Regions from separate parts of the Kocuria sp. MNB10 genome, predicted to be linked through region 3. Evidence: riboswitches for the same ligand, from Rfam matches in the RefSeq annotation. Region 3 holds a riboswitch; each other region holds the start of a gene.

Evidence for each region. A riboswitch is a leader RNA that binds a small molecule or an ion and turns the genes downstream of it on or off. The one in region 3 is predicted to bind S-adenosylmethionine.
Region 1: linked by a shared signal. The riboswitch ahead of ACW9PK_RS06910 (cobalamin-independent methionine synthase II family protein) and the one ahead of ACW9PK_RS01845 (bifunctional o-acetylhomoserine/o-acetylserine sulfhydrylase) in region 3 are both predicted to bind S-adenosylmethionine.
Region 2: linked by a shared signal. The riboswitch ahead of ACW9PK_RS07080 (ABC transporter ATP-binding protein) and the one ahead of ACW9PK_RS01845 (bifunctional o-acetylhomoserine/o-acetylserine sulfhydrylase) in region 3 are both predicted to bind S-adenosylmethionine.
Region 4: linked by a shared signal. The riboswitch ahead of ACW9PK_RS07030 (O-acetylhomoserine aminocarboxypropyltransferase/cysteine synthase family protein) and the one ahead of ACW9PK_RS01845 (bifunctional o-acetylhomoserine/o-acetylserine sulfhydrylase) in region 3 are both predicted to bind S-adenosylmethionine.

The regions. Positions count from the first base shown of each region.
Region 1 is NZ_CM133411.1:1,540,436-1,544,943, forward strand. Features, by position in the region: gene ACW9PK_RS06905 (MFS transporter) at 1-1,027, opposite strand, end outside; gene ACW9PK_RS06910 (cobalamin-independent methionine synthase II family protein) at 1,382-2,593, opposite strand; SAM riboswitch class I at 2,608-2,694, opposite strand; gene ACW9PK_RS06915 (3-hydroxybutyrate dehydrogenase) at 2,945-3,694, shown strand; gene ACW9PK_RS06920 (IclR family transcriptional regulator) at 3,907-4,508, opposite strand, start outside.
Region 2 is NZ_CM133411.1:1,578,495-1,583,002, reverse strand. Features, by position in the region: gene ACW9PK_RS07095 (alcohol dehydrogenase) at 1-459, opposite strand, end outside; gene ACW9PK_RS07090 (SdpI family protein) at 597-989, opposite strand; gene ACW9PK_RS07085 (LLM class flavin-dependent oxidoreductase) at 1,275-2,702, opposite strand; SAM riboswitch class IV at 2,780-2,894, opposite strand; SAM riboswitch class I at 3,023-3,114, shown strand; gene ACW9PK_RS07080 (ABC transporter ATP-binding protein) at 3,122-3,925, shown strand; gene ACW9PK_RS07075 (aliphatic sulfonate ABC transporter substrate-binding protein) at 3,930-4,508, shown strand, end outside.
Region 3 is NZ_CM133411.1:413,681-418,188, reverse strand. Features, by position in the region: gene ACW9PK_RS01860 (CPBP family intramembrane glutamic endopeptidase) at 1-580, shown strand, start outside; gene ACW9PK_RS01855 (VOC family protein) at 632-1,270, opposite strand; gene ACW9PK_RS01850 (hypothetical protein) at 1,962-2,273, shown strand; SAM riboswitch class IV at 2,238-2,358, shown strand; gene ACW9PK_RS01845 (bifunctional o-acetylhomoserine/o-acetylserine sulfhydrylase) at 2,435-3,823, shown strand; gene metX (homoserine O-acetyltransferase MetX) at 3,826-4,508, shown strand, end outside.
Region 4 is NZ_CM133411.1:1,566,823-1,571,330, forward strand. Features, by position in the region: gene ACW9PK_RS07020 (hypothetical protein) at 1-409, shown strand, start outside; gene ACW9PK_RS07025 (CoA-binding protein) at 459-950, opposite strand; gene ACW9PK_RS07030 (O-acetylhomoserine aminocarboxypropyltransferase/cysteine synthase family protein) at 947-2,371, opposite strand; SAM riboswitch class I at 2,433-2,530, opposite strand; gene ACW9PK_RS07035 (FeoA family protein) at 2,836-3,093, shown strand; gene feoB (ferrous iron transporter B) at 3,126-4,508, shown strand, end outside.

The sequences.
Region 1 (4,508 bases), 1.1 Mb from region 3:
GCAGGGACGCCGTGTTGAGCATCCACCACATGGGGATGGCCCACAGGATGATGATGCCGTAGCCGACCTGGAACGTGAGCTTGCGCCCGATCTTGTCCGAGATCCACCCGCCGAACATCGTGAAGATGAGCCACCCGACGCCGCCCACGAGCGTGGCGATCAGCGTCTCGGGGCGGGACATCCCCAGGGCCTTGGTGCCGTAGGACGCGAAGAACGCGATGACCAGGTAGCCTGCGGCGTTGTTCGCGGCGAAGATCAGCGCGGCCAGGATGACCTGCGGGGAGTTGGTCCGGAACAGCTGGCCCAGGGGAGCGGAGGACTCCTTGGCGCGCTGGCGCATCTCCAGGAACACGGGGGACTCGTCCACGGAGCGGCGGATCAGCCAGCCCACGAAGATCAGCACGATGGAGAACAGGAACGGAACGCGCCAGCCCCAGGCCTCGAACTGCTCGGGGGTCAGGATGGTGCTCAGACCGAACATGAACAGGGTGGCCATCAGTACGCCCAGGGGCACACCGATCTGGGGGTAGGCGCCGAAGAAGCCGCGCTTGTTCGCGGGCGCGTGCTCCACGGACATCAGGGCCGCACCACCCCACTCACCACCGGCGGAGAAGCCCTGCAGGATACGCAGGACCAGCAGGATGATGGGGGCCGCGATACCGATCTGCTCGTACGTGGGCAGCAGACCGATCAGCGTGGTGGCCGCGCCCATCCCGAAGAGGGTCATGACCAGGGTGATCTTGCGCCCGTACTTGTCACCGATGTGACCGGCCACGATCGCACCCAGGGGACGGAAGAGGAAGCTGATGCCCAGGGACGCCCAGGCGACGATCTGTCCCAGCGTGGCGTTCTGCTCGCCCGCCGGGTTGAAGAAGTGGGTGGCCAGGATGAAGGCGGCCGCCTGCGCATAGATGAAGAAGTCGTACCACTCGATGGTGGTGCCCACGAGGGTGCCCGCAAGGACCTTGCGTTCTTCTCGGGTCATGGTGTGCGCCGGCTGAGCGGGCGCTGAGGTGGTGGATGCCATGTGGGTCTCCAGGATCGGCGGACGCGGGGTCCGTGGGGTGCCAGTGGCGGAGTGGATCAGGGGAATAACCGACCGATTGGTCTCGAAATAAGTGTACGAAAGAATGTGAAGCGCGCCACACATTTCGTGTATTAAATCGTATATTTTTCCCGGGCCGTTCACCCGGGCGGGCAGCATGCCGGCCGTTGTGACGCGTTCATGACACGGCAACGCCCCCTCCCGCCGTGCCGCACCGTGGAAGGTGCGGGCGCAGCGGAAGGGGGCGGGCGGCGTCGTCGTCCGGGAAGATCGGGGAGCCGGAACGGTCAGCGACGCGGTGGGACTAAAAGCTGCAGGACCAGTCGCGCGGCCTGATCAGAACAGGCGCTCGGACGCGATCCGCGCACCCTCCACGAGGGACTCGAGCTTGGCCAGCGCGATCTGCGGGTGCAACCGCCCGCCCAGACCGCAGTCCGTGGAGGCGATCACGTTCTCCTTGCCCACCACGGACGCGTACTGCTCGATCCGGTCCGCCACGAGCTCGGGGTGCTCCACCACGTTGGTCGAGTGGGAGACGAAACCGGGGTAGACCACCTTGCCCTCGGGCAGCTGGTGGTCCTTCCAGACCTTCCATTCGTGGCCGTGGCGCGGGCTGGACGCCTCGAAGCTGTAGCCCTGCGCGCGGATGGTGAGCATGAGGTCCACGAGGTACTTGAACTCGAGGTCCGTGGTGTGCGGGCCGTGCCACGAACCCCAGCACAGGTGGAAGCGGATCTGCTCCTCGGGGAGGTCGCGCAGTGCGTAGTTCAGCGCGTCCACGCGCAGCTGGGTGAAGGCCAGGTAGTCCTCCACGGTGGGCTCGGGATTGATCTGGTCCCAGGACTCGGCGATCGAGGGGTCGTCGATCTGCACGGTCAACCCGGCGTCTACGATGGCCTTGTACTCCTCGCGCATCACGTCCGCGCACGCGTAGACCAGTTCCTCGTCGCTCGCGTAGTACTCGTTCTTCACGCGCGCGCACGAGCCGGGGGACAGCGCTGCCACGAACCCCTGCGTGGCCCCGGTCTCGGCCATGGCCTCCTTAATCCGGCGGATGTCACCGGCCACGGCTTCCTGACCCGTGTAGGTCAGCGGGCCCGTGATCTTCGGCTGGGACACGCTTGCGCGGTGGGCCAGGACCCCGGCCGTGGGATCCTCGTAGGCCTCCCGGAACTTGGAGCGATCGCGGCGGTCCGGGAAGCTCGTGAGCACGATGTTGCCCGGCGACGAGCGCAGCGTCTCCGCCGTCTGCCAGCGGTCCTCGTCCGTGGGGGTCAGCCCGCCCAGGCGGTGGAACGAGTAGTTCCACCAGGCCCCGTAATCCACGGCGCCGGACGTGGTGTGGCCGTACTCGCCGTCATTGACGATGTCCAGGCCGATCTCCCGCTGCTTGCGCACGACGTCGATCACCCCGGCGTCCAGCGCCTCACCCAACTGCGCCAGGTCGATCTCCCCGGCCTGGAAGCGGTTGTTGGCCTCGAGCAACTGCGGCGTGCGGGGGAGGGACCCCACGTGGGTGGTCTGGATGCGATCGGTGTTCAAGGGCATGGCTGTGCTGATCCTTTCCATCGGTCCTGGCGTTAGCACCGGTGTCACCCCGGTTGCTGCGGCTTCCACGAGCCAGATCTCTCGGCCGCTCTGGATGGGTACTGCTCCATCCAACAGCATCGCGAGGAGTGGACGCCAGCCGGGGCGTGTCGGACGACGACGCCGCTCCCCGGGTTCCTCCTGCCCGGCCCCTCGGGCTCGGGTCACCGGGGCTTCCGTGACCGGGCGGCCCCCGGTGCGGGCCATGACTCGTAGCTGGTCCGGGGTGGTCCGTTCCGGATCGTGACCCGGCGGCCCCCCGGGGCGTAGCGTGACGCGGTAGGAGAACCGTCCACGCGCAAAGAGGCTGTCATGGAGCAATCGCTCGAGGGGAAGAAGGCCCTGGTCACCGGTGGGGCCAGCGGGATCGGCCGCGCCGCCGTGCAGGCGTTCGCGGACCGCGGCGCCCACGTGGTCGTCGCGGATATCAATGAAGAAGCCGCTCAGACGACGGCCTCCGAGGTGGGCGGGGAAGCCTGGGTCGTGGACCTCTCGGACACCGCCGCGCTCGCCGAACTGGGCCTGGACGTGGACATCCTGGTCAACAACGCGGGGATCCAAAAGGTGACACCCGTGCAGGACTTCGACCCCGCGGACTTCCACCGCATCCTCACGCTCATGCTCGAGGCTCCGTTCCTGCTGATCCGTGCCGCACTGCCGCACATGTACGAGCGCGGATGGGGCCGAATCATCAACGTCTCCTCCATCCACGGTCTGCGCGCGTCCGCGTACAAATCCGCGTACGTCACGGCCAAGCACGGGCTCGAAGGGCTGTCCAAGACCGTGGCCCTGGAGGGCGCTGAGCACGGTGTGACCAGCAACTGCGTCAACCCCAGCTACGTGCACACCCCGCTCGTGGACAAGCAGATCAAGGACCAGGCCGCGACCCACAGGATCCCCGAGGACCAGGTGATCGAGAAGATCATGCTCACCGAGTCCGCGATCAAGCGCCTCGTGGAACCCGAGGAGGTTGGCGAGCTCATCGCGTTCCTGGCCGGCCCGTCCGCGGGCATGGTCACGGGTGCGTCCTACACGATGGACGGTGGCTGGACGGCGTCCTGAGCGCGGGGCGACGTCGCCGCGTCCACCCTCGCTGCCGTTCGGTGTCGAGGCAATGGCCCGCGTTCCACGGCCCCTCTCCGGCCAAGGGCCCGAACATCTGTGTCCCGAAAAAACACCCGCAGTCGCACAACGCGTGCGGTATCGGGGCACAGATGTTCCGGGGTGCGAGGACGCGGGGTCTGACGGTACGGGACGACGCCGCTGCGTCCGGTTCACACGGTCGTGGCCCCCGCGCGCAGCGCCGCGGAGAGCCTGTGGGCCTGGTCCAGCAAAGCCGCCCCGAGGCGGGGTCTGCGTTCCGTGGTGAACCGGGGTTCGATCCCCGTCAGGGAGAGCGCGTAGCGGGGTTGGCCGGTCGCGTCGAACACCGCGGCCGCCATGCCCCACGAGCCCTCCACAATACGTCCGGGGTTCAGGGACCAGCCGTCCTCCCGGACCTGGGCGACGAGGCGGCGGACGTGAGCGTCGTCGTGCTGTGGACCGAGGCGCGTCCGCTCCTCCCGGGTGTCCGCGAGGGCGGTCTCCAATTGGTCCGGGGGTAGGTGACCGAGGATCGCGAGTCCCGCAGAGGCCACGCCCAGGGGCAACCGCAGACCCTCGTAGAGCACGTGCGAGCGCACCGGGAACGCCCCCTCCACCCGGGCCAGGCAGATGACCTCGTTGCCGCGGCGAGCGGAGAAGAACGCGGACTCGCCCGTGGCCTCGGCGAGCCGCTGCAGGCACGGGGTCGCGAGGTCCTGGGCGGGATAACGTTGGGCGGCCACCGTGCCCAGGATGTGCAGTTCGGGACCCAGGGCCCAGTTGCCGTCCTCCG
Region 2 (4,508 bases), 1.2 Mb from region 3:
GAAGGACGGGTCGATGTCGCCCAGCGACACCAGGTAGCGCTCGTCCGGCACGTGGACCTCCTCTGCGTAGCCGCCGCGGCGCTGCACCGAGAGGTTGCGCTTCTTCCCGCTGCAGTAGTTCTCGCGGTCCTCCGAACAGGCCTGGCACTCGCCGCAACCGATCCACGGGAACACGATGTACTTGGTGTCCCCGGGCGTCACCGTGGCGTCCGGTCCCGCGGCCACGACCTCCCCCACGATCTCGTGCCCGAGCACCACGGGGTACTGCGCGCCCGCCGCGGTCAGTTCGTAGCGCCCGGCGCTGCCGAGGTCGAAGTACCCGTCCTGGCAGTGCACGTCCGAGTGGCAGACCCCCGAATTGGTCACGCGGATCATGACCGCGGAGCCTTCCAGTTCGGGCCGTTCCACCTCGAGTTCCTGGGCTGCTCCGCCCGGCTCCGTGTGCGCGAAAACCTTCATGGCCACTCCTTCGTTGCGTGTGTGTAAGTCGCCTTATCAGGTGAGCTGTGTCACTACTCTAGGCCGCTACGCCGAGTTGTCCACGGGTCCGTGCCCGTCGCATCGGGGGACGACGACGCCGCTCACGCGCCCCGGTCTCAGGCGCGGGGTTCTGGAGCCGACTTTTGCGCGGCCCGCCGAGCGGCACGGTTGGCCGGCCCCACGGCGGACACCAGCACCGCGACCTGCAGCAGTACACCCACCAGCCCGGCGACGATGCCCCATTCGGGCCACCCCAGAACGAGCAACACGATCGCCGCCACCACGGCACACACGGCCACGGGAACGGACCACCGCACCCTCGGAAGGGCCGCGGCGTGACCCGCGGACCACGCGGCGTCGGACGCGCGCGTGTGCCGGGTCCGGAGGCCCACGGCCCCGTTGCGATCGAGCGAGCCGGCGGCCGCTGCCCTGACGGTCACCACTGTCACGACGCACACCAGGACCGTGCTGAACGACAGCATGATCACTCCGAGCAGGTCCTCGTCCACGGTTCCCTCCGGGTCACGGGCATTTCCTCCACCCTACGACCGTCACGGATCCGGGCACTGCGGATCCGGTGACGTCATCCGCGAACGCCTCCACGGCAAGGTGCTCCGCCGCAGGGCAGAACCCAGTGGGGAATCCTGGTCGTCGTCAGCTGACACAAGGTCATGACGGGGTCGCTCTCTTCCCCATCGCCAGGGATGGGGCGGTCACGGTGACCGGGGTCGACGACGCCGCCCTGCCGGACCTGCGGGACCGGGTGCGAGCGGCGTCGTCGTTGGAGGGAGGTGTCAGCCCACCAGCTCGCGGGACGGCGTGTCCGCGACGGAGGGCTCGCCCACGAACGCGCCGCGGTACTTCGCAGCGGGATGGGTGTCCTTGACCCGGGGACGGCCCTCGCCGTAGAGGGACTCGCGCAGGGTGGTGCCCTCGTACTCGGTGCGGTAGCGCCCGCGCTTCTGCAACTCGGGGACCACGTACTCCACGAAGTCCTCGAAGGAACCGGGGCTCACATGGTAGGCCAGGTTGATGCCGTCCAGGCCGCCCTCGTCCACCCAGGTTTCGAGCTGATCCGCGACGGTCTGCGCGGAGCCCACGAGGACCGCACCCATCCCACCCAGGGCGCAGTGCTTGGCGATCTCCTCGCGCGTCCACTGCTTGTCCTTGGACTGCAGCGTGAACGGGGTCAGGAAGGACTGGATGGAGTCGGTCTTGATGTAGTTCAAGGCCTCGTCCTCGTCGAACTGGGACAGGTCCACGCCGGACCACCCACCGATGATCGCCTGGGAGGCCTCCAGGTCCACGTATTGCAAGTAATCGCGGTACTTCTCCTGGGCCTGCTCGTCCGTGTCCGCGACGACCACGGAGAGCATCGCGTAGATCTTGACGTCGTCACGGCTGCGGCCCTCGGCCTGAGCCCGGTCGCGGATCTTGTCAGTCACGAAACGCGTGAGGTCCGGGCGCAACCCGCCGATGAACACGGCTTCCGCGTGCTTACCCGCGAACGCCTGCCCGCGCGAGGACGCGCCGGCCTGGAAGATCAGCGGTGTGCGCTGCGGGGACGGTGCCGTGAGCCCCGCTCCGGGAACCGTGAAGTGCTCCCCGCTGTGCCGGATGGGATGGACCTTGGTGGGATCCGCGTAGACACCCGTCTCACGGTTCTGAACCACAGCGTCCTCCTCCCACGAGCCCTCCCAAAGCTTGTAGCACACGTCCAGGAACTCCTCCGCGATCTCGTAACGCGTATCGTGCTCAATCTGGCGCGGCAGGCCCTGGTTCTCCGCAGCGGACGGAAGGTAGGAGGTCACCACGTTGAATCCCACGCGGCCCTTGGTGAGGTGATCCAGTGTGGCGTACTTGCGGGCCAGGGTGTAGGGCTGCTCGTAGGTCACCGCGCTCGTCACGCCGAAGCCCAGGTGCTCGGTCACGGCGGCCATGGCCGAGACCTGCATGAACGGGTCGTTGACCGGGAACTGGGCCCCGTCACGCACGGCCGGAGCCGCGGAGTTCTTGTAGATGTCGTAGATGCCCACCACGTCCGCAAGGAACAGGGCGTCGAACTTGCCCCGCTCCAGCAGCTTGGCCAGCCCCGTCCAGTACTCGATGGTGTTGTACTCGGTGGCCCGGGACCGCGGGTGACGCCACAACCCGAAGCTCTGGTGATCCACGCAGGTCATGTCGAACGCGTTGACGGAAATCCGTTTGCTCATCTCGGTCAGCCCCTCAGCAGGAACACGACCCGCGCCCCGTGCACCACCTACGGCGGCCTACCTTGCGGGTCCAGCGCGCTTGTGTGGCGCCGTACTTGCCGCATGCGGTGTGTCATGCGGCCCGATCCTCACCTGGGGCACCCCGCTACGGGAGAGGGTTGCCGTCCGACAAGCCAGGGCTAAACGTCGGCACTCGTGATCGTTGTGGCATCGATCCTAACGGGGATCCCCGGTCCTCGGAAACACCTCGGGTTACGGCACGTCACGACGGCGCCCCGGCGCGTCACACGATTTGCACCCGCGGGCTCCCGGCCCGTTCAATGGTGTGGTTCCCATCCGGAGCGGCTGAGAGACCTGGCTCGTTGACGTCGCAGCAACCAGCCCCACGCGGGCAAGGTGCTAATGCCAGGAACGATGGAGTTGATGAATTGAGCCATATCCTCACGCGCCCGGAATCTGCCGTCGACGCCGCTGCGGTCACCTTCGACCGGGTCGGCAAGTCCTTCCCCGCACACCACGGAGCGCATGTCCACGACGTCCTGAGGGACGTGACCTTCACGGTGCGTCCGGGCGAGATCGTCTCCGTCCTGGGCCCCTCGGGGTGCGGCAAGTCCACCCTGCTACGCGCCGTGGCCGGGCTCGGCACGGCGAGCGAGGGCGAAGTCCGGATCGACGACTCGGTGGTGCGCGAGATCGACCCGCGCTGCGCCGTCGGCTTCCAGGAACCGCGGTTGCTGCCGTGGCGCAGCGTGGCGCGCAACGTGGCACTGGGTCTGCCCCACGGGACTCCCGCCCGGGAAGGGAAGCGGCGGGTGGCGCAGCTGTTGGAGCTCGTCGGCCTGTCCCACCACGCGAATCACCGTCCCTCGGAGATCTCCGGGGGCATGGCACAGCGCGCATCCCTCGCCCGGGCCCTGGCACGGAACCCGCGGGTCCTGCTGTTGGACGAGCCCTTCGGGGCCCTGGACGCCCTGACCCGGATCAGGATGCAGGATCTGCTGCTGGACGTGCACCGCGCCGATCCCACGACCGTGCTCATGGTCACCCACGACGTCGAGGAAGCCCTGGTGCTCTCCGATCACGTGGTGGTGCTCGCGCGGGAAACGGCCACGGGCCCCGCGACCATCGCCGAGATCATCTCCCCCGAGCTGGCCCGCCCGCGCTCCCGCGAGGACAGTGAGATCACCGCGCTGCGCGCCCACCTGTTGGCCTTGCTCGGCGTGGAGCGCTGAGCGCATGGCGCAGTTGTCCCGACGCCGCGCCCTGCAGGCACTCGGCCTGTCCGCGCTGGCGCTGCCCCTGAGCGGATGCGTCATGGAGGGCGAAGGTCCGGGCCGCGGTGTGGCCGGCGGTTCCGCGCACGAGATCTACCTGGACTATGCGACCTACAACCCGCTGTCCCTGATCATCAAGGCCAAGGGCTGGCTCGAGAAGGTCGCCGAGGCCCACGGTCAGACCGTGACGTGGGTGTACTCGGCCGGTTCCAACAAGGCCAACGAGTCGCTACGCGCCGGGGTCGTGGACGTGGGCTCCACGGCAGGTTCCGCCGCACTGCTCGCGCGTGCCAACCGCTCGCCGATCAGGACGATCGACCTGTTCTCACAGCCCGAGTGGTCCGCGCTCGTGCGCACCCCGGACTCCCCCGTGCGCACCGTGGCGGATCTCGCGGGCACGTCCGTGGCCGCGACGAAGGGCACGGATCCGTACTTCTTCCTCCTACAGTCCCTCGGCGCGGCGGGCATGAGCGCCCAGGACGTCACCGTGGTGAACCTGCAGCACGCGGACGGGCGCACCGCGCTGGACACCGGTCAGGTG
Region 3 (4,508 bases):
CCCCCTGATCGACGCGTTGCGTCAGCTCACGGGCATCGGCTTCGCGCTCGTCCCCGTGCTGCTGGCCCTGTACCTCATGGCCGGGGTGGCGCGGGGGATCCCCGGCGTGCTGTGCAGGATCGGGGTGGATGGGCGCAGACCCGTGTGGGACACGCTGTGGGGAATGGGCCTGTTCGCGGTGATGGGCGGCGGCACCCTGGTGCTCTATCAGGTGGGCCGGTCCCTGGAGATCACCGCGCAGATCACCACATCCACCATGGAGCAGACCTGGTGGGCGGTTTCTTTGCTCGTGCTCTCCGCGCTGCGCCACTCGATCGTGGAAGAGATGATCGTGGTGGCGTTCCTGTGCGAGCGCTTGCGATCCCTCGGATGGTCGTGGTGGCTCGTGGCGGTGGCCTCCGCGGTGGTGCGGGCCAGCTATCACCTGTACCAGGGGTTCGGACCCACGCTCGGGAACCTGGTCATGGGACTCGTGTTCGTGTGGCTCTACCGCCGCGGCGGTCGACTCATGCCGCTGCTGATCGCCCACGCCCTCCTGGACACCGTGGGCTTCCTGGCCCCGCAACTGCTCGCGGGCTGATGCCGGAGACCGGGCGGAGCGGCGTCGTCGGCCGCACCGAAGGGAACCAGATCAAATGGTGACGGTGCCGTCCGGGGTGTCGAACGAGACGGCCATGACCCCGGGGGTGCCATTGGGGGCGCACCAGGTGACGTCCAGCGAGCCCAGGACGTCCTCCACGGGACCGCCGAGCCACTCCGTGACGCGGTCGGGGGAGCCGGCGATCTCCATTCCGCTCAACCGGACGTCCGTGATCCGCGCCTGGGACGGGTGCATCTCGTCCTCGGAATCGAAGTGCACCATGAACGGCAACTGCGGGTCGGAGATCAAACCCTTCACGCCGATCTGATGCCATTCGAGCTGCCGACCGTCGGGGAACAACCGGCCACCGGGCACGGAGGGGCGGCCCAGCTTGGCCTCGAAGGGCGCGAGGTCGGGGACCTCTACGACCCAGCCGAGCCAGCCGCCGCCGGCATCGGAACGGGCACGGACGGCCTGACCGAACGGCGCCTTCTCCGCGGCGGGGTGCTCGAGCACCGTGACGACCTCCACGTACTGGTGGTCGGTGAGCGGCAGGATCATGTTCCGGGTGCCGAAACGGGGGTGCACACCGCCCTTGACCGGTTCGATCCCCAACCGGTTCGCGATGCGTTCGGTGGTGGCCTCGAGGCCGTCGGGCTGAGCCGCGAAGGAAACGTGATCCAAGTTCATGACGCCATGGTGGCACCGGCCACACGGGCCACCAAATCGAGCGCGAGCCCGGCGAGTGTGTGACCTGCGCCGCCCGGTCCGGTGGGCAGGGCCGGCTCTCCGCACCTCCCGAGACCTGACATCGGGACGGCTGATCCGGGCGGGGACTGTGTTGGTCCAGGTCAACGAGACGCGCATCTCAGAGGCTGGAGTCCGCAGCATCAGCCGGGGAGTCTCCGACCGAGCCCTCGATATGTGACCTGAGACCGATATCGATCCCGATCACTACGAGGTGGTTCCCGTGTCCGCAAATGCCGTCGGTTTCACACTCCTGATCCTCCGAGTCGCCCTGCTCCTGGGGAAGTTCGTGCGCGTCAAGGTGGGTTGGGTCCAGAGCCTGTTCCGCAGCGACGAGTACTACTCCGCTGGCACCATGACCAGCTGCCCGTCCTCCGTGGAACCGTTCTCCCTGCACATGTCCATCGCGGCCGTGGCTGGCGGCGTTCACCATCCTGGCGGTGGTCGGCATCGCGTTCAACGTGGCCATTTTCTTGTGGTTGGCACCCCACATCATCGGTCGCTACTGGCTCGCGCGCGGTATCGGTGACTACCACCCGTCCATGGGGGTGACCGCCACCGGGCTGATCCTCATGCGCGTGGTGGACCCGGAGGCCAAGACCCGGTGTTCGAGGCGTTCGGTTACAAACAGCTGGTGTTCGAACCGTTCTTCGGGGGCGGGTTGGTCACGGTGCTGGCCATCCCCGTCATCTACCTGACCGGCGTGCGGCCGTTGTTCTTCGTGATGCTCGCGGTGTTCGTGATCGCGGTGCTCACGGGTCTGTTCTACGTCCATCCACGTGAGATGAAGGACCGGGAACTGCACACCCGGGAGATGGAACAGCAGGAACGAGCGGCCACTGACCCCGAGCCCGCTCGCAGCGTCCCCGGCTTGACTCCCGCCCCGCCGGGTTCGGACAATGAGGTAATAGGTCACGAGAGTCAGCGCGAAGCCCCAGCTAGCTGACCGGCAACCCTCCCTTCCGCGGTGGGGTGCCCTGGGTGAGGACCTGGCCGTGGCGTCGACCGACGTCATGCGGCAAGCGCGGGTCGTTGGTGCCCGGTCACAGCACGGGCACCGTGCGGATCGCCACCGGACCCCTGATCCCTCCGAGAAGGAGTACGGCCATGAGCACCGCTCCCACCCCCGACAATCCCCAGGGCTGGTCGTTCGAAACCCGACAGATCCACGCGGGCCAGAACCCCGACCCTGTGACCGGGTCGCGCGCCCTGCCGATCCACCAGACCACGTCCTTCGTGTTCCCGGACGCCCGCACGGCGGCGGCCCGGTTCGCGCTCGAGGAGATGGGGCCCATCTACTCGCGCCTGACCAACCCCACCACGGAGGTCGTGGAGAACCGGGTCGCGTCCCTCGAGGGCGGCGTGGGGGCCCTGATGGTCTCCTCCGGGCAGGCCGCGGCCACGCTCGCGATCCTTAACCTGGGCGGCGCCGGGACCCACGTGGTGGCCAGCCCGTCCCTGTACGGCGGGTCGTACAACCTGCTCAAGCACACGCTGCCGCGCATGGGTGTGGAGACCACGTTCGTCTCGGACCCGGACAATCCCGCGCAGTGGCGGGACGCGGTGCGCGAGAACACCGTGGCGTTCTTCGGTGAATCCATCCCGAACCCCCGCAACGACGTGTTCGACATCGAGACGATCGCCGGGATCGCCCACGAGGCGGGTGTCCCGCTCATCGTGGACAACACGATCGCCACGCCCTACCTGGTGCGGCCCATCGAGTGGGGCGCGGACATCGTGCTGCACTCGGCCACCAAGTTCCTGGGCGGCCACGGCACGGCGATCGGCGGGTTCATCGTGGACTCCGGAGCGTTCGACTACTCGCGGGACCCCGAGCGCTTCCCCGGTTTCAACCAACCGGACGAGACGTACAACGGACTCGTCTACGCCCGTGATCTCGGTGCCGACGGGGCCTTCGGCGTCAACCTCTCGTACATCCTCAAAGCGCGCGTGCAGTTGCTGCGCGATCTGGGGACCTCGATCTCTCCGTTCAACGCGTTCTTGATCGAGCAGGGCATCGAGACGCTGTCGTTGCGCATGGAACGTCACGTGGCCAACGCGCAGAAGGTCGCCGAGTGGCTCGAGGCCCGCCCCGAGGTGCGCTCGGTGTCCTACGCCGGTCTCGAGTCCTCGCGCTGGCACGACCGCGCCCTGAAGTACGCGCCCAACGGCGCCGGGTCGGTGCTCGGCTTCGTGCTCGACGGCGGTCGGGACGCCGGTGTCGCGTTCGTGGACGCCCTGAGCCTGCACTCCAACGTGGCGAACATCGGTGACGTGCGCTCGCTCGTGATTCACCCCGCCTCCACGACGCACGCCCAGCTCAAGGACGAGGAGCAGCTCGCGGCCGGCGTGGAACCGGGATTCGTGCGGCTGTCCGTGGGTGTCGAGGGCATCGACGACATCCTCGCGGACCTCGAGTCCGGATTCGCCGCGGTGGGTGCGCGCGGCGACGCTGCCGGCGACGCGGCGTCGTCGGCGGAGGACACGGGGAACTGACCATGACGGTCGTGGGCAACGGGCCGCGCACGCGGTGCGACGGCGTCGTACGGCGGGCCGAACTCGGCGAGCTCGTGCTCGAGTCCCGGTTCCGGCTGCCGGACGTGCACCTCGCGTACGAGACGTGGGGCGAGCTCGCGGCGGACGGTTCCAACGCGGTGCTGATCGAGCACGCGCTCACGGGTGACACGCACGTGGCGCGCGGTGGTGCGGGGCATGAGGACGCCGCGAGCGCTCCCGAGGGCGCGGCCGCCGCGGCGGACGGTTGGTGGGACGGACTCGTGGGCCCGGGTGCCGCGATCGACACGGACCGCTACTTCGTGGTGTGCGCCAACATCCTGGGTGGGTGCTACGGCAGCACGGGACCCGCGAGCCCCGCACCGGACGGCGTCCCGTGGGGCTCGCGTTTCCCGCGCGTGACCGTGCGGGACTCGGTGACCGCGGAGGCCCTGCTCGCTCGGGCGCTCGGAGTCTCCCGGTGGCGGCTCGTGATCGGCGGGTCCATGGGCGGAGCTCGCGCCCTCGAGTGGGCCGTGTCCCACCCGGATCGGGTGGCCGCGTGCGCCGTGATCGCGGCCAACGCGCGCGTGGGTGCCGAGCAGCTCGCGTGGGGACAGGCACAGTCGCTCGCGATCCGCCAGGACCCGAACTTCCGGGGCGGCGACTACTACGCGGGCGAGTACCC
Region 4 (4,508 bases), 1.2 Mb from region 3:
GGTCCGGGAGGCGGTGGCCGCGGCGGGCCGCGAGGTGCTCTCCTCGCAGGTGCTGCTCTCCGGCGCGGTGCAGGATCTCGACCGCGGCCTGGGCCTCCCCGGGGATGCCGGACTCTTCGACGCCCCCATGGGCGACTGGTCCCGCTTCGAGGTGGACGAGTGGGGTCACCCCGTGGTGCACTCCACCCTGAGCGTCCAGGACGAGGTGGCGTTCATGGGGCCGCTGGTCGCGGATCCCAGCACGGAACGTGATTCGTCCGAGGTGCTGGACCCGCTCGTCTCGACCATGGCCAATGAAGCGTTCCTGGCCGATGCGCAGCGGCTCTACACCGTGGTCCCGGAGGACCAGGTGGGCCAGCGCGAGTCGCAGGGCTGGCAGCGGGTGGCGGCGGTGTTGCGCCTGGCGTGAGCGAGGCGCAGCGTCGGCGGCCGTGCGCCGGCACCGTCGCGCCCCGCTCTCAGGCCAGGACCTGGCGCTTCGAGGAGATCACTCCGGTGTTGAACCCGGCCAGGTGGAGACCGCCGTGGAAGCGCGCGTGCTCGATCTTCACGCACTGGTCCATCACCACGTCCAGCCCGGCGTCCTCCGCGATGGCCGCCGCTTCCTCGTTCCACGAGCCCAGCTGCAGCCACAGGGTCTTGGCGCCCACGGCTACGGCCTCCCGTGCCACGCCGGGCAGGTCCGCGTCCTTGCGGAACACGTCCACGAGGTCCGGGACCTCGGGCAGCTCCGCGAGCGACGGGTAGGCCTTCTGGCCCAGCACCTCGTCCAGCACGGGGTTCACGAAGTACACGCGGTACGGGCTCGACGACTGCAGGTACGTGGCCACGAAGTAGCTCGCACGGGACGGCTTGTTGGACATCCCCACGATCGCGATCGAGCGCGTGCCTCGGAGGATGCCGAGCCGTTCGGGGGCGCTGGGGCCCACCCAGGTGCGTTGCGTGCTCATGCCTGTTCTCCTTCGTCTCCGGGCAGCGCGCAGGCCGCCGCACTGTTGCCCTGGTCCAGGGTGGTGCGCGCCGCGCCCGTGAGCGCGGCGGAGGGGGCGACGACGCCGCCCTCCCGGTCCCTTCCGCTGGCTGCGCTCAGTGCCTGGTCCAGGTCCCACAGGATGTCCGCGGTGTCCTCGAGACCCACGGAGATCCGGATCAGGTCCTCCTTGACCCCGCCCGCGGCGAGCTGTTCGGAGCTCAACTGCTGGTGGGTCGTGGACGCGGGGTGCAGCACGAGGGTGCGGGCGTCCCCGATGTTGGCCAGGTGTGAGGCCAGTTGCAGGCTCCCGATGAATCGGGCGCCCACCTCACGGCCGCTCAACTCGTCCGTGCCAGCCACACCGAAGGCGAAGACGGATCCGATGCCGTGGGGCAGGTACTTCTGCGCGCGTTCGTGGTGGGGGTGGTCCTCGAGTCCCGCGTAATTGACGTAGGAGATGCGTGGATCCGTGGCGAGCCACTGCACGACCTCCTGCGCGTTCGCCACGTGGGCGTCCATGCGCTGGGGGAGGGTCTCCACACCCTGCAGCAGGTTCCACGCGGCCTGCGGGGTCAGGGACGCCCCGATGTCGCGCAGCTGTTCCGAACGGAGCTTGGTCAGGAATCCGTACTCACCGAAGTTCCCCCACCACGACACGTTGTTGTACGAGGGAACCGGTTCGGTCATGGCCGGGAACTTCCCGTTGCCCCAGTCGAAGCCGCCGGATTCGACCACCACGCCGCCCAGGGTGTTACCGTGCCCGCCCAGGAACTTGGTGATCGAGTGGATCACGATGTCCGCGCCGTGCTCGAACGGGCGGCACAGGTACGGGGTGTTGAGGGTCGCGTCCACGATCAGCGGGACACCCGCCTCGCGGGCCACCGCGGCGAGCCCCTCCAGATCGGCGATCTCGCCGGACGGGTTGGCCACGAGTTCGGTGTACACGGCCTTGGTGTGCTCGGTGATCGCAGCCTTGTAGTCCGCCGGGTCGGTCCCGGGGACGAAGGTGGTTTCCACACCGAAGCGACGCAGGGTCACGTCCAGCTGGGTGACCGTTCCGCCGTAGAGCTGGGACGAGGCCACCACGTGGTCACCCTGGCCACACAGCGTGGCGAACGTGATGAACTCGGCGGCCATCCCGGAGGACGTGGCGACCGCCCCGATCCCGCCCTCGAGGGAGGCGATGCGCTCTTCCAAGGCCGCCACGGTGGGGTTGCCGATGCGCGAGTAAATGTTGCCGTACTTCTGCAGCGCGAACAGGTTGGCGGCGTCGTCGGCGTCCTTGAAGACGAACGAGCTGGTCTGGTAGATGGGCACGGAGCGGGCGCCGTGCTCGGCGTCCGGGGTGCCGCCGGCGTGCAGGGCGCGGGTGCGGAAACCGAACTGGTGCTCGGCCATGGATGTCCTCCTCGTCGGCCGGGTACGGCTCCCGTCCGACAGCTGCCCGGGGCCGCGCAGCACTCCATCGGTCCTGACGGTAGCACCGTGCAGTTGGCCGAGCACTGCGGGTTGCTGCGGCGTCATGGATCCAGGTCTCTCGGCCGCTCGGGATGGTGCGTCTATTGTGTCGCGCGCGTGGGTGACGGACCAAACCGTGCGGATCGCAGCCGCCCGAAAGCGGGTGAGATTGATCCAGAAAAATGACTCGATGACCTCGGATAACACGGTGTTCTGAATCACTTAGATTAGGAAAGGTGAGCCTTGCCTTACTCGTATTTCAGGCGCACAGTAAATGCGCCCGGAGCATCCGCCGACACGATTCGGCGGGGAGGAGTGACCCGGGTCCACCAGGAAAAGGGGGCACGGCCATGAGGTCCGCGCGTAAAACCGCTGTCGCGGCAAGCGGCACGACACTGTGTGACATGAAGCCGGGTGATTCCCAACGGGTCGACTCAGTGCTGCAGGCCGCGGATCCCGCCGTACGCCGTCGCCTCGAGGCCCTGGGCTTCCGCCCCGACGAAGAGGTCACGTGCGTGCGACGCGCCCCCATGGGGTGCCCGATCCTGTTCCGCGTGTGCGGCGCGGACATCTGCCTGCGCAAGGAACAAGCACGCATGATCACGGTGGCCGGTTCCGCGGCGGTGAGTGATCGACCCGAACTCGCCCGGTCGGCGTCGTGACCTGTCATGCACCCGAGGGGCGTGGGAACACCGTGTCCCTGGACGCCGCCGAGGTGGCCCTGATCGGATGCCCCAACACCGGCAAGTCCTCCCTGTTCAACCGGCTCACCGGCCTGACCGCCGCCACGGGTAACTACCCCGGCGTGACCGTCACGCGCTCGCGAGGTGTGGCCGCCACCCCCGCCGGCAGGATCACGCTCACCGACCTCCCCGGGACGTACTCGCTCGAACCCGCGAGCCCGGACGAGCAGGTGGTCCTGGACCACCTCACGGGAGCCCTGGAAACCGACGAGGCACCCGGTGCCCTGCTCGTGGTGCTGGACGCCACGACCATGCACCGCGCCCTGGGACTGTGCGCGGAGGCGCTCGCGCTGGGGCGGCCCACCGCGGTGGTGCTGACCATGATCGACGAGCTGCGCGGCCACGGCGGGGACATCGACACCGCCGCCCTCTCCCGAGCGCTCGGGGTGCCCGTGGCGGAGACCGTGGCGCACAAGGGCCGGGGGATCGACGACGTCCGGGAGCTGCTGGGCCGCGCCGCCCAGTGGCCCGTGGCACTCGTCCCGCCGCCCACGGGGGATCAGGCCCAGCTCGGCGCCTGGATCCGTTCCGTGCTGGACGCCGCGAGCTACCGGGCACCGCACGAGTCGCGGGCCACCACGGGGATCGACCGCGTCCTGCTGCACCCCGTGTGGGGAACGCTGGTCTTCTTCGGCGTGATGTTCGGGTTCTTCCAGGTCATCTTCACCGTGGCCGCCCCCATCCAGGATGCGATCCAGGGGGTCTTCGACTCCCTGGGTGCGGCGGCATCCGAGAACCTGGGGTCGGGGTTCTTCGCGGACTTCGTGGGTACCGCACTGATCGGCGGTGTGGGCGGGGTGCTGGTGTTCCTGCCCCAGATCTTCTTCCTCTACCTCATGATCTCGATCCTGGAATCGGTGGGATACATGTCCCGCGCGGCATTCCTGATGGACAAGATCATGGCGCGCAGCGGGCTGGACGGCCGCGCATTCGTGGCCATGCTCTCGTCCATGGCGTGCGCGGTCCCCGGGATCATGGCCACGCGGACCATGCCGTCCTCGCGTGACCGGATCACGACCATCATGTCCGCTCCGCTCATGACGTGTTCGGCCCGGCTGCCCGTGTACCTGTTGTTGATCTCCATGGTCGTCCCGGCGGACGCCAGCTGGGGTCCCGTGGGTCTGCAGGGCGCCGCGCTGTTCGGCATGTACCTCCTGGGTGGTCTGGCGTCCCTGGTGGTGGCCCGGATCTTCAAGGCCACGGTGCTGCGGCGCGGAGCCCTCCCGTTCTACCTGGAGATGCCCCCGTACCGCGTTCCCACCCTGCGCGGTTTGTTGCGCGCGGTGTGGACGCCGGTGAAGATGTTCATCCGCAAGGTGGGCACCATCATCCTG